Thiorhodovibrio winogradskyi: one gene and its partner. The protein of the gene in region 2 interacts with the protein of the main gene of each other region in a pairwise test. Links are inferred from orthologs where the notes say so. Each region holds a gene or a part of one and is shown on either strand. Other genes may lie near its edges. The genes, in order: ftsH and hflK.

Region 1 (5,467 bases), 3.5 Mb from region 2 along the record:
ATCATGATGGCCCCCATCCCTAAACTGAGGCTAAAAAATGCCTGGCCCATGGCGCTCAGAATCGCCTCGCCAGCGCGCCCTTGGAACTCGAGAAAATCGGGCCGAAACAGATAATCGAGCCCCTGCATGAAGGCCCCGGTCTGAGCAGCGTAGGCCACCATCAGGATCAGCAGCACGAAAAGCGCCGGCATTAAAAAGCGCACGGCCTGCTCCAAACCGCTGGTCACACCACGCGCCACCACCAGCCCGACCATGATCATAAAAACGCTGTGCCACAGGAAGAGCTGCCAAGGATCAGCGATCAAGGCAGAGAACACTTGTGCCGAACCGGCCGCGTCAATCGACGAAAAGGCGCCAGTGCCGGCCCGCAGCACATAGGCCAGGGTCCAACCGGCCACGACACTGTAAAAGGACAGAATGAGAAAACCGGACAGGATGCCAAGCCAGCCGACAAGTTGCCAGATGACGGGCGCCTGCTGGGCCTGCGCCAATGCGCGCATGGTGTTGATTGGGCTTTGCCGGCCACGGCGGCCAAGCATGACTTCGGCCATCATGATGGGAATACCGATGACCGCCACGCACAGCAAATAAACCAGCACAAAGGCACCGCCCCCATACTCGCCCGCCGTATAAGGGAAGCGCCATATGTTACCAAGCCCCACCGCCGAGCCACTGGCCGCGAGAATAAAGGCAAATCGCGAGGACCACATGCCATGGATGCTGGTGGATGTTGCCATGGGTTTCTGCTCTGCGGAATCGTCCTGGTTAAAGCGTTGGTGATCAGCCGCTGGTTGTCAGGCACTCACTTGCGCGCGAACACAATCTGCAAGCTCTGCTGCCATCTTTTCAACCTGATCGCGGTCGCGACCTTCCACCATCACCCGCACGACAGGCTCGGTACCCGATGGCCGCAGAAGTACCCGACCCTGCTCGCCCAAACGCTCCTCAACCGCACGCACCGCATGCTGCACCTCAGGTCGGTTAATGACATCGCCCTGTTTTTCCAAACGCAGGTTGATCAGCGCCTGCGGATAATGCGCCACTGCGTTCGCGCCATCCGCCAGGCTTTGCTCTGAGCTCGCCAGTGCCGCCAACACCTGCAGGGCGGCGATGATGCCATCACCGGTAGAGGTGCGGTCCCGGCAAATGATATGACCGGAGGGCTCCCCCCCAAGAATGCCATCATCCGCCTTGAGCCGCTCCATGATATAACGATCCCCAACCTTCACCCGCGCAAAGTCGATACCCAGTTGCCGCAGGGCCTGCTCAAGTGCGAGATTGCTCATCAGGGTACCAACCACGGGCCCCTTAAGACAGCCCATCTCCAGACGCGACTTGGCGATCAGATAGAGCAGCACATCACCATCGATCAGACGCCCGTTGGCATCCACCATCAGCACCCGGTCGCCATCACCATCGAAAGCGATGCCCAGATCGGCCTGTTCCCGCCGGACAGTCTGCTGCAAGGTTTCCGGATGCAAGGATCCAACGGATTGGTTGATATTGAAGCCATCCGGATCGACACCCAGGCTAACAACTTGCGCGCCAAGCTCATCGAACACATAAGGCGCTATGTTGTAAGTCGCACCATGAGCGCAATCCACCACAATCCTCAAACCCTTTAGAGAAAACCAAGCCGGCACCGTACTTTTGCAGAACTCGATATAACGTCCGCTTGCATCCTCGACCCGTTTGGCTTTGCCAAGCTCGCTCGCGGTCACTGCCTCAAGCGGCAGTTCGAGTTCTTCTTCAATCGCGCGCTCGGTTTCATCAGGCAACTTATCCCCGGACCCGGAGAAGAACTTAATACCGTTGTCCTGGTAGGGATTATGGGATGCGGTGATAACAATTCCCGCCACCGCGCGCAGCGTGCGGGTCAGATAGGCCACACCTGGGGTCGGCATGGGACCGAGCAGACGGATATCCAATCCGGCCGCGACCAGTCCCGCCTCCAAGGCGGATTCAAACATATAGCCAGAAATTCGAGTGTCCTTGCCGATCAGCACCTTGCGACCATTGCCATGGCGCGCCAACACCCGCCCGGCGGCCCAGCCGAGTTTGAGCACAAAGTCCGGGCTAACGCTTGGGTCACCCACACGGCCGCGAATCCCATCGGTTCCGAAGTATTTTCGCATGCGCTTGTCTTTTACCAAGATATCAAGCTCGACGTGGCGAGCTGATGTGTCAATAAAGCTCAGAGTGCGGCACCAAACCGCGGGATGAAGCGGCTGTTTGACGGGAAGCGACCTAGGCCGCGATGCGCGTCGCCTGGACCATCTTCATGGCCTGCACGGTCGCGGCAACATCATGCGTCCGTACAATGGCCGCGCCCCGCTCCACCGCCATGACGGCGGCTGCCAGGCCCGCCGGTAGACGCTCGTTCAGATCCGCGCCAGTCACGGCGCCGAGCATGGATTTACGCGACAGCCCCACCAGCACCGGCGCCCCCAGTGCCACAATGGACTCAAGTCGCGCCAAGAGTTGCAGATTATGCTCCAGGCGCTTGCCGAAACCAAATCCCGGGTCTATCAGCAGTCGCTCGAATGGAATGCCGGCATCTTGGGCGGCATTCATGCGCGATTGCAGAAAGCCCGCGACCTCAGCGACCACATCGGTATAGTCCGGTTGCTGCTGCATCGTCTTGGGCTCGCCCTGCATGTGCATCAGCACCACCGGCACTTGTAACTCGGAGGCCGCTTCCATGGCGCCAGGCGCCTGCAATGCACGGATGTCATTGATCATACCGGCGCCAGCGGCGACGGCTTCACGCATGACCAAAGGATCGGAGGTATCGACCGAGATCACGGTCTCCAGAGTCGACGCGATCCTGGCAATCACGGGAATCACCCGTCGCAACTGCTCGGCGCCACTAATTGCGGCGGCGCCAGGCCGCGTCGACTCACCGCCGATATCGATGATCGCCGCCCCCGCCTCGGCCATCGCATGGGCATGGTCACAGGCGGCCTGGGCATCGGCATGGCGCCCGCCATCAGAGAAGGAGTCGGGCGTGACATTGAGCACGCCCATCACTGAGACCTGACTTGGATGTGGCGTCAATGCTCGCCCGCGGGATCGCCGATAGGACCAATGCCGCTGACAGCCTTGCCGTCCTCATTCGCGGTCGCGGGTGCCTTGGCGCTGCCACCTGGCGGGCGTTGGGTATCGTTATCCCAGTCCTTGGGTGGACGCGGATCACGGCCATCCATGATGTCGTTGATTTGATCAAGATCGATGGTTTCGTACTTAATCAAGGCCGCCGCCATGTGATGGAGTTTCTCCATGTTTTCGTTCAACAGATGCTTGGCACGCTCGTAATTTCGATCAATCACGCTGCGCACTTCCTCGTCGATCACATGCGAGGTTTCATCCGAGACCGATTTGTGCTGAGTGACAGAATGACCGAGAAAGACCTCTTGTTCGTCCTCCCCGTAGGACAGCGGACCGAGCCGGTCGGACAGACCCCAACGGGTGACCATGTTGCGCGCCAGCTCGGTGGCACGCTGAATGTCGTTCGAGGCACCGGTGGTGACCATTTCTGGTCCAAAGATCAATTCCTCGGCGATACGCCCGCCAAAGAGACTGGAGATCTGACTCTCGAGCCGCTGCTTACTGTAGCTGAAGCGATCATCCTCCGGCAGGAACAGGGTCACGCCCAACGCCCGACCGCGCGGAATGATACTGACCTTGTGCACCGGGTCATGCTGGGGCACCAGGCGTCCAACGATGGCGTGACCAGACTCGTGATAAGCCGTGAGCTTTTTCTCGTCATCGGACATCACCATGGAGCGCCGCTCGGCACCCATCATGATTTTGTCCTTGGCCTTTTCCAGATCCTGCATATCCACCAAACGCTTGTTGGAGCGCGCGGCGAAAAGCGCTGCCTCATTGACCAAATTGGCCAGATCGGCACCCGAGAAGCCGGGCGTGCCACGCGCGATGATGGATGCCTTCACATCCTCGGCGGTTGGCACCTTACGCATGTGGACCTTCAGAATTTGCTCGCGTCCGCGCACGTCGGGCAGGGGCACCACCACCTGACGATCGAAACGACCGGGACGCAACAAGGCCGGATCAAGCACATCGGGCCTGTTGGTGGCGGCGATGACAATAATGCCCTCGGTGCCCTCGAAGCCGTCCATCTCCACCAGCAATTGGTTGAGCGTCTGCTCGCGCTCGTCATGACCACCGCCGAGACCGGCGCCGCGATGACGACCAACGGCGTCGATTTCGTCGATGAAGATAATGCAAGGAGCATGCTTCTTGGCCTGCTCGAACATATCCCGCACGCGCGAGGCACCAACACCCACAAACATCTCGACAAAGTCCGAGCCTGAGATGGTGAAGAAAGGCACCTTGGCCTCGCCAGCGATGGCGCGCGCAAGCAGCGTCTTACCCGTGCCGGGCGGCCCCACCATGAGCACACCCTTGGGAATTTTTCCGCCAAGCTTTTGAAATTTCGACGGATCTTTGAGGAAATCGACAACCTCGACCACTTCGTCCTTGGCCTCTTCGGCCCCGGCGACATCCGCGAAGGTCACCTTGACCTGATCCTCGCTCAGCATGCGCGCCTTGCTCTTGCCGAAGGACATGGCCCCGCGACCGCCGGCGCCGCCCTGCATCTGGCGCATGAAGAAAATCCACAGGCCGATCAGAATGAATAGCGGGAACCAGTTGATCAGGATCTGCATCAGCAGTGACTGCTTCTCCGGCGGCGCGGCCTTGATCTCGACATTGTTATTAAGCAGATCACCCACCAAGCCGTCATCGCCCGGACTGTAGGTGGTGAAGCGGCGACCGTCGACGCTTTCCCCCTCAATGGTACGTCCCTTGACCACCACTTCCCTAACCTGACCTTGCTGCACCTGCTCGAGAAAATCCGAGTAGGCCATGGTCCGCGGCGTGGTTGGAGCCGTGGTGAAATTGTTAAAGACGGACATCAGCACAATCGCTATGACCACCCACAAAAGCAGATTCTTTGCCATATCACTCACAGACGCAGTCTCTCCGAAAATCGTCCGGCATGGCCGGACACCTTGTCGATCATTGACTTAATTATTGAGTCAATAATTGAGTCGATTATTGAGTCGATTATTGAGTCGATCAGGCGGTATTGATCAATACCGGGTGATCAACCCGGGTTGCCACCCCCGCATCCTGACACAGGTAGACGCGCAAAGCCAAAGTCAGCCTGTCGCATCAGCCTAAGCCCCTACACTAACAGGGCCTTGACCCGGACCTGTTTTGGTGACTGCCCGGCAAGCTGGGCGAAAACCCTTGGCAACCAGGTAGGTCTCACGGCTGTTAGCCCGGGAGGCATCCGGCTTGCGCGTCACCACCCGCTCGAAACAGCGGCGCAGTTCGCGCACGAGTGGGTCAAAGCCCTCACCTTGAAATGTCTTGACCACCAGATGACCTCCAGATTGCAGCACTCTGGTCGCCAAGTCCAGCGCCAACTCGCAAAGATAGA
Region 2 (5,988 bases):
GCAGATCCTCGGCAATCAATCGCAGATTGCCGAGCGCCCGATGAACGCTATCGCGAGCCTTGGCAAGACGCTCGCCAGCGCGCTCAAGCGCATCATCACCGTTCAGCTCAACCAGCGCCAGAAGCATATCCGCCTCGCTTGGCTCGACGCCAGCCTCATCGAGCAGCGCTGCAAGTTCGGTGCTGGCCTTGCGCTGCAGGATACCAAAGAGCGTCAATTCCTGCTCCCGCGACAGTCCTGCCTGTTCAGCCAGGCCGCGAAAGATGCCCACATGCCCGAGATCAAGGTAGGCGGAGCCGATTCCGGCGGTCTCTAGGGTGGTCAGCAGCAGCCTGAGAATTTCGACATCGCTCTCGGCGCCGCCATGGCCATAGATATCGGCACCGATTTGCAGCGGGCTGCGGGTGCCGGCAAAGCCATCGGAGCGGGTATGCAGCACAGTGCCGAGATAACACAGCCGGGTGGGTTCCTCGCGCCTGAGCTGATGGGCGTCAATGCGCGCCACCTGCGGCGTCATGTCCGCGCGCACGCCAAGCAGGCGCCCGCTGAGCTGATCAGTCAGTTTGAAGGTCTGCAGATCCAGATCGCTCCCGGTGCCTATCAGCAGGCTCTCGAGATAATCGATAAAGGGCGGAATGACCAAATCATAGCCCCAAGCATCGAACAGATCGAGCAGGCAGCGGCGCAGGCGCTCAATATCGCGCGCCTGTTGGGGCAGAATTTCCTCAATGCCAGCAGGGAGAAGCCAGCGGTCCTGATTGATGGTCATGAGCTTGCCGGAGTCAGGGTGCGGTTGCGGCACAGCCAGGGCGGCGCGGACGGCGGCAGCCCGGGCGCGGTGCGGAATGGGAAATCATGGGGTCGCTTGTCAGCTAACGAACAAAGTACAGCAGCACAACCCCAGAGGCCATGCTAAGCAGGCCCACGATGCGCAGACTGCCATCACTCTGGCGCGCCACCTCCTCCATCATACGGCGCATGGCCCCGGGGGCAGCGAAGGGCATGACGCCCTCAATGACGAACACCAGCGCCAGAGCCACCAGGAAGTCATGCCACATCGTGCATCAAATCCAGAATAGCCGCCGGCAGCCAGCAACGCGCGCTGCTAGCGCACACGCAGACGACCATCCGTGCCGGCGTCGTCCGAGGAGCCGGCCGCGCCCTGGGGATGATTGAAATAGCGGAAGAATTCCGAGTCAGGCGCCAACACCAGGGTGGTGCCCTTGTCGACGAGCGACTTCCGGTAGGCATCCAGACTGCGGTAGAAAGCGTAGAACTCGCGATCCTGCTCGAAGGCTTCGGCGTAGACCCGCGCGGCTTTCGCATCACCCAGGCCACGGGTTTCCTCGGACTCCTTGTAGGCGTCCGCCAGGATGACGGTGCGCTGGCGATCAGCATCGGCGCGGATACGTTCAGCCGCTTCATGACCCTTGGCGCGCAGATCGCTTGCCACACGCTCGCGCTCGGCGCGCATGCGGTTATAGACGGATTCGCTCACCTCGGGCGGCAGATCGATTTTCTTCACCCGCACATCCACCACCTCCACACCCAACTCAGTGGCCTGGGTGTCGAGTGTCTTGGTCAGCACCTGCATCAGTTCCAGGCGGTCTTCGGACACCACCTCCTGAATGGTGCGGCGACCGAATTCGTCCCGTAGGCTGGTATTAATACGCTCGGCAAGCAGACGCGCGGCACGGGCACTGTCGCCGCCGGTGGAACGGAAAAACTGCGCCGCGTTATTGATGCGCCATTTAGCGTAAGAATCGACGATGACGTCTTTCTTTTCGATGGTGAGGAAGCGCTCCGGCTGGGAGTCGAGTGTCTGAATGCGTGCGTCGAACTTGATCACATTGTTCAGCACCGGCACCTTCCAGTGCAGGCCTGGTTTGTACTCGGGCCCGACGATTTCACCCAGGCGCAGCTTGATCGCGATCTCCCACTGATAAACGATGAACGCCGAGGCCGTCACCAAGCCAACCAGCACCAGAACAGCGATGCCCGAGAGGAGTTTCATGCGGTCTGTCATCAGCGGGTCCTCCGTTCGCGATTCACATTGCGCATCGGCCGTTGCGTTATCGAGTTGCTCGCACCACTCGCGTTGCCACTACTCCCGCTTGAAGAGACACTTGCCGGGGCCCCGTCGCGACTCGCGCCCGGGTTCTTCATGAGTTGATCCAGCGGCAGATACATCAGGCTATTGCTGTCCGGCACGTCGATCAGCACTTTCTGGCTGTCGCCAATCACCTCTTGCATGGTATCCAGATACAGGCGCTCACGCATCACCTCGGGCGCCTTGCGATACTCCTCCAGCACCGCCAGGAAGCGCGAACTCTCACCCTCGGCCTCGGCGATCACCTGATCGCGATAGGCCTTGGCATCCGCCACGATGCGGGCGGCTTCACCGCGCGCCTGCGGCAGGATCTGATTGGCATAAGCCTCGGCCTTGTTCTCGGAACGTTCCTTGTCCTCGCGCGCCTTGATGGCGTCATCGAAAGCCTCCTTGACCTGCTCCGGCGGCTTGGCCGGCTGCATGTTAATGGAGGTGACTAGCAGACCGGTTTTGTACTCGCGCATCAAGGCCTGAACCCGCTCGCGAATGGTCGCCGCCACGGCGCTGCGACCCTCGGTCAGGATGAAATCGAGCTTGCTGCCGCCGATGGTCTTGCGCACCACGGTCTCGGTCGCATCGCGCAGGGTTTTCTCCGGATTTTGATCCTGGAACAGATAATTGGCGGCATCCTCAATGCGCGACTGCACGGTGAGTTCGACATCGACGATGTTCTCATCCTGGGTCAGCATCAGTGCCTTGTGACTAAAGGATGAGATCTCGTCGACATTGACAATCTCGACCTGCTCAACCGGCCAGGGCCAGTGCCAGTGCGGGCCGGGTTGGGTCATCCTGTTATAGACACCGAAGCGCAGCACCACACCGCGCTCAGCGGGATCGACGATATAAATACCGGTGGCGAGCCAAAGCACCACCAGCACCCCGACAACGATACCGATAGTCCACTTGCCAAGCGGCCCGAGCGGTGCACCGCCGCCCGCCCCGCCACCGGAGCCCTTGCCAGATCCGGAATCACCACCGAACAGGCCTTTCATTTTGTCCTGCAAGTTGCGCACGATCTCGTCGAGATCGGGCGGTCCGCCCTGGTTTCCCTGCTGGGACCCCCAGGGGTCTTTGCCTCCGCCTCCCGGCTCGTTCCAGGCCATAGTGTCTCCGTCTGGGCTAATCGTTCTTTAAAGGTGATTCGAAGGTGCTAAATGCGTGCCGCGCCACGACCATCGAACGGGCATTTTAGGTTTTCCCGGCCCGGGGGACAATGCGCAGCCTTACCATACAGGAAATTCCCTTGGCTGGGGTCGCGCACGACCCTGGCGCCGCAACTCCCGCTGCAGTCGCTCGGGCTCGATCATCACCTCCAGGGTCCAGCCACCGTCATCCCTGGCTTGTTCGGCAAGAATTTGCCCGTGTCGATAGAGCCAGGCGCGCAACGCACCCTCGGAAGGATTTAGCTCAAGCTGACAATTTTCAACCTGGCCGCGAAAGCGCTCGGCCAGTGCGTCCACCAGCAGATCCACGCCCTCACCTGTTCGAGCGGACAGCCATACCGTGCTGACATTCCCCGCCGCGTCCCGATCAACCCGCGGACGCTGATCCTCAAGCTGGTCGATTTTATTCATCACCCGCAGGCGCGAAATCGACTCGGCGCCGATCTCCGTCAGCACCTGCTCAACATCCCTTTCGCAGCGCTCGCGCTCCTTGCCCGCCGCATCGATCACATGCAGCAGCAGCGCCGCCGAGCGCGTTTCCTGCAAGGTCGCGCGAAAGGCCGCCACCAGCTCATGTGGCAGCTGGCTGATAAAGCCCACGGTATCCGCCACCACCACGGCCGGGGCATTGGGCAGCTCCAAGCGTCGCAGGGTGGGATCCAGGGTAGCGAAAAGCTGATCGGCCTGAAACACCCCGGCCGCGGTCAGCCGATTAAAGAGCGTGGACTTACCGGCATTGGTATAGCCCACCAGGGAGACGGTGGCGATCTCGGCGCGATCACGCGCCTGGCGCCCCTGGGCGCGCTGGGTCTCGATCCGCTCGAGGCGTTTGTTCAAGGCGACAATGCGCTGGCCGAGCAGGCGCCTGTCGGTCTCGAGCTGGGTCTCGCCCGGTCCGCGCAGGCCGATACCGCCCTTCTGGCGCTCAAGATGGGTCCAGCCGCGCACTAGGCGGGTTGACAGGTGCCGCAGCTGCGCCAACTCCACCTGCAGCTTGCCCTCGAAAGAGCGCGCGCGGCGGGCGAAAATATCCAAAATCAGCCCATTGCGATCCACCACCCGACAGGACAGCCGACGCTCCAGGTTGCGCTCCTGGGCCGGGCTCAGGGCATGGTCGAAAATCACCAGTTCGGCGCCCGTGGCGGCCAGCTGCTCGGCCAACTCAGCCGCTTTGCCCTGGCCAATAAAAAAGCGCGGATCGGGCGCGGCGCGGGTACCGGTGAGCCAGCCCACCTCAAGCGCGCCGGCGGCCTCGGCCAGCAGCCGGAACTCGGTGCTGGCTTCCGCGTCCAGCTTTCCGCCGATGGCCAGCTGCACCAAAAGAGCGCGTTCGCCCGCGTCCGGCCGCTCAAACATGGCAAACCCGCGGCAGGTACCGCCTCATTCCGCCTCGCTCTCATCCAGGTCGAGGTCATCCTCTGGATAGGACCATTTGACGTTGCGTGACGGCACCACGGTGGAAATCGCGTGCTTGTAGATCATCTGACTGACATTGTTCTTGAGCAACACCACGAACTGATCGAAGGACTCGACCTGTCCCTGGAGCTTGATGCCATTGACCAGAAAAATCGAGACCGGCACGCGCTCTTTGCGCAATGCGTTCAAAAACGGATCCTGAAGACTGTGTCCCTTCGACATAGTGAAATTCTCTTGTTGTTATTGGGCAGCCCCATCAACGCATGATCGCAACGATCATCCACCGCCGTTCTGCACACCACGGAGGAGGCCGGCAACCGCGGCAATCAGGCTCGCAGGGGCCAGGTCGCGACGATGCGCTTGCACGCATAGGACGTCAATGCAAGTGATACGTTATCACAGAGCCGCCGGGTCATGGTCTCACTGGCGACCTTTGGTCCGACGTCCAAGCAAAAAAGGCGCCATTCTTGTCACCTTGCGGCCAGCAAGCGCCCTGGGCCGCGCCAGGGCCGCGCCAGCTCAGCACTCACCGATGGCCGCCAGATTTGCCAGCCTCTCCAGCGCCCGATCCAACAGGGAGCCCCCCTGGGGCAGCCAGATGCAATCGCTCTCGGATCTCAGCCAGGTCATCTGCCGCTTGGCGAGTTGCCGCGTTGCCGTGATGGCAAGCTCGCGCATGCGCGCGAAATCACAGTCGCCATCCAAATAGTGCCACATTTGCCGATAGCCGACCGCGCGCATCGAAGGCAAAGCGGGATGCAGATCACCGCGCGCGCGCAAACGCGCCACTTCGGCTTCAAAACCCGCCGCCAGCATGGCATCGAAGCGCTGCGCAATGCGCTCACGCAAGGCCTGACGTTCGCGCCCGGATGATCCAGCCTGTCCCACTGTCGGACCGGGCGCCTTGACGAGTTTCACGACCCGATAAGGCAAGTGTTGCGCGGCGGCCTCCGCCCAATGGTCCCCGAGTGCGCGCCCAGTAGTCAGATAGACCTCGAGCGCGCGCTGAATCCGCTGCGGATCATTGGGGTGAATGCGCGCCGCGCTGGCCGCGTCCAGCACCGCCAACCAGCGATGCATCCGCGCCGAGCCCATGCGCTCAAGCTGGCGCGACAGATCGCGGCGCAACTCGGGGTGCGCCCGCGGCAGGGGCGCCAGCCCGCGTACCAGTGCACGAAAATAGAGCATAGTGCCCCCAACCAGCAGCGGCACCCGACCCACGCCGGTGATCTCTTCCATGGCCCGCAATGCATCAAGGCGAAACCGCGCCGCGGAATAGGCCTCGCCGGGATCGAGGAT

The links.
Region 1: the proteins of hflK (region 2) and ftsH interact in binary tests that used the Escherichia coli proteins (3 or more experiments, as listed by UniProt). The link is inferred for Thiorhodovibrio winogradskyi from one-to-one orthologs.

The regions. Positions count from the first base shown.
Region 1 is NZ_CP121472.1:3,850,543-3,856,009, forward strand. The notes cover bases 2,519-5,467. They hold ftsH (ATP-dependent zinc metalloprotease FtsH), read right to left. Parts: upstream 4,983-5,467; coding sequence 3,054-4,982; downstream 2,519-3,053. Other genes in these bases: folP (dihydropteroate synthase), read right to left, coding at 2,519-3,027; rlmE (23S rRNA (uridine(2552)-2'-O)-methyltransferase RlmE), read right to left, coding at 5,202-5,467. Outside these bases: Thiowin_RS17695 (sodium-dependent transporter), read right to left, coding at 1-737; glmM (phosphoglucosamine mutase), read right to left, coding at 795-2,135; more of folP, read right to left, coding at 2,248-2,518. UniProt on the Escherichia coli protein: Acts as a processive, ATP-dependent zinc metallopeptidase for both cytoplasmic and membrane proteins. Plays a role in the quality control of integral membrane proteins.
Region 2 is NZ_CP121472.1:379,461-385,448, reverse strand. What follows is about bases 1,120-4,087. They hold hflK (FtsH protease activity modulator HflK), read right to left. Parts: upstream 3,214-4,087; coding sequence 2,026-3,213; downstream 1,120-2,025. Other genes in these bases: hflX (ribosome rescue GTPase HflX), read right to left, coding at 3,334-4,087; hflC (protease modulator HflC), read right to left, coding at 1,120-2,026. Outside these bases: Thiowin_RS01955 (ATP phosphoribosyltransferase regulatory subunit), read right to left, coding at 1-769; Thiowin_RS01950 (DUF2065 domain-containing protein), read right to left, coding at 873-1,058; more of hflC, read right to left, coding at 1,106-1,119; more of hflX, read right to left, coding at 4,088-4,629; RNA chaperone Hfq, read right to left, coding at 4,654-4,911; tRNA (adenosine(37)-N6)-dimethylallyltransferase MiaA, read right to left, coding at 5,209-5,988.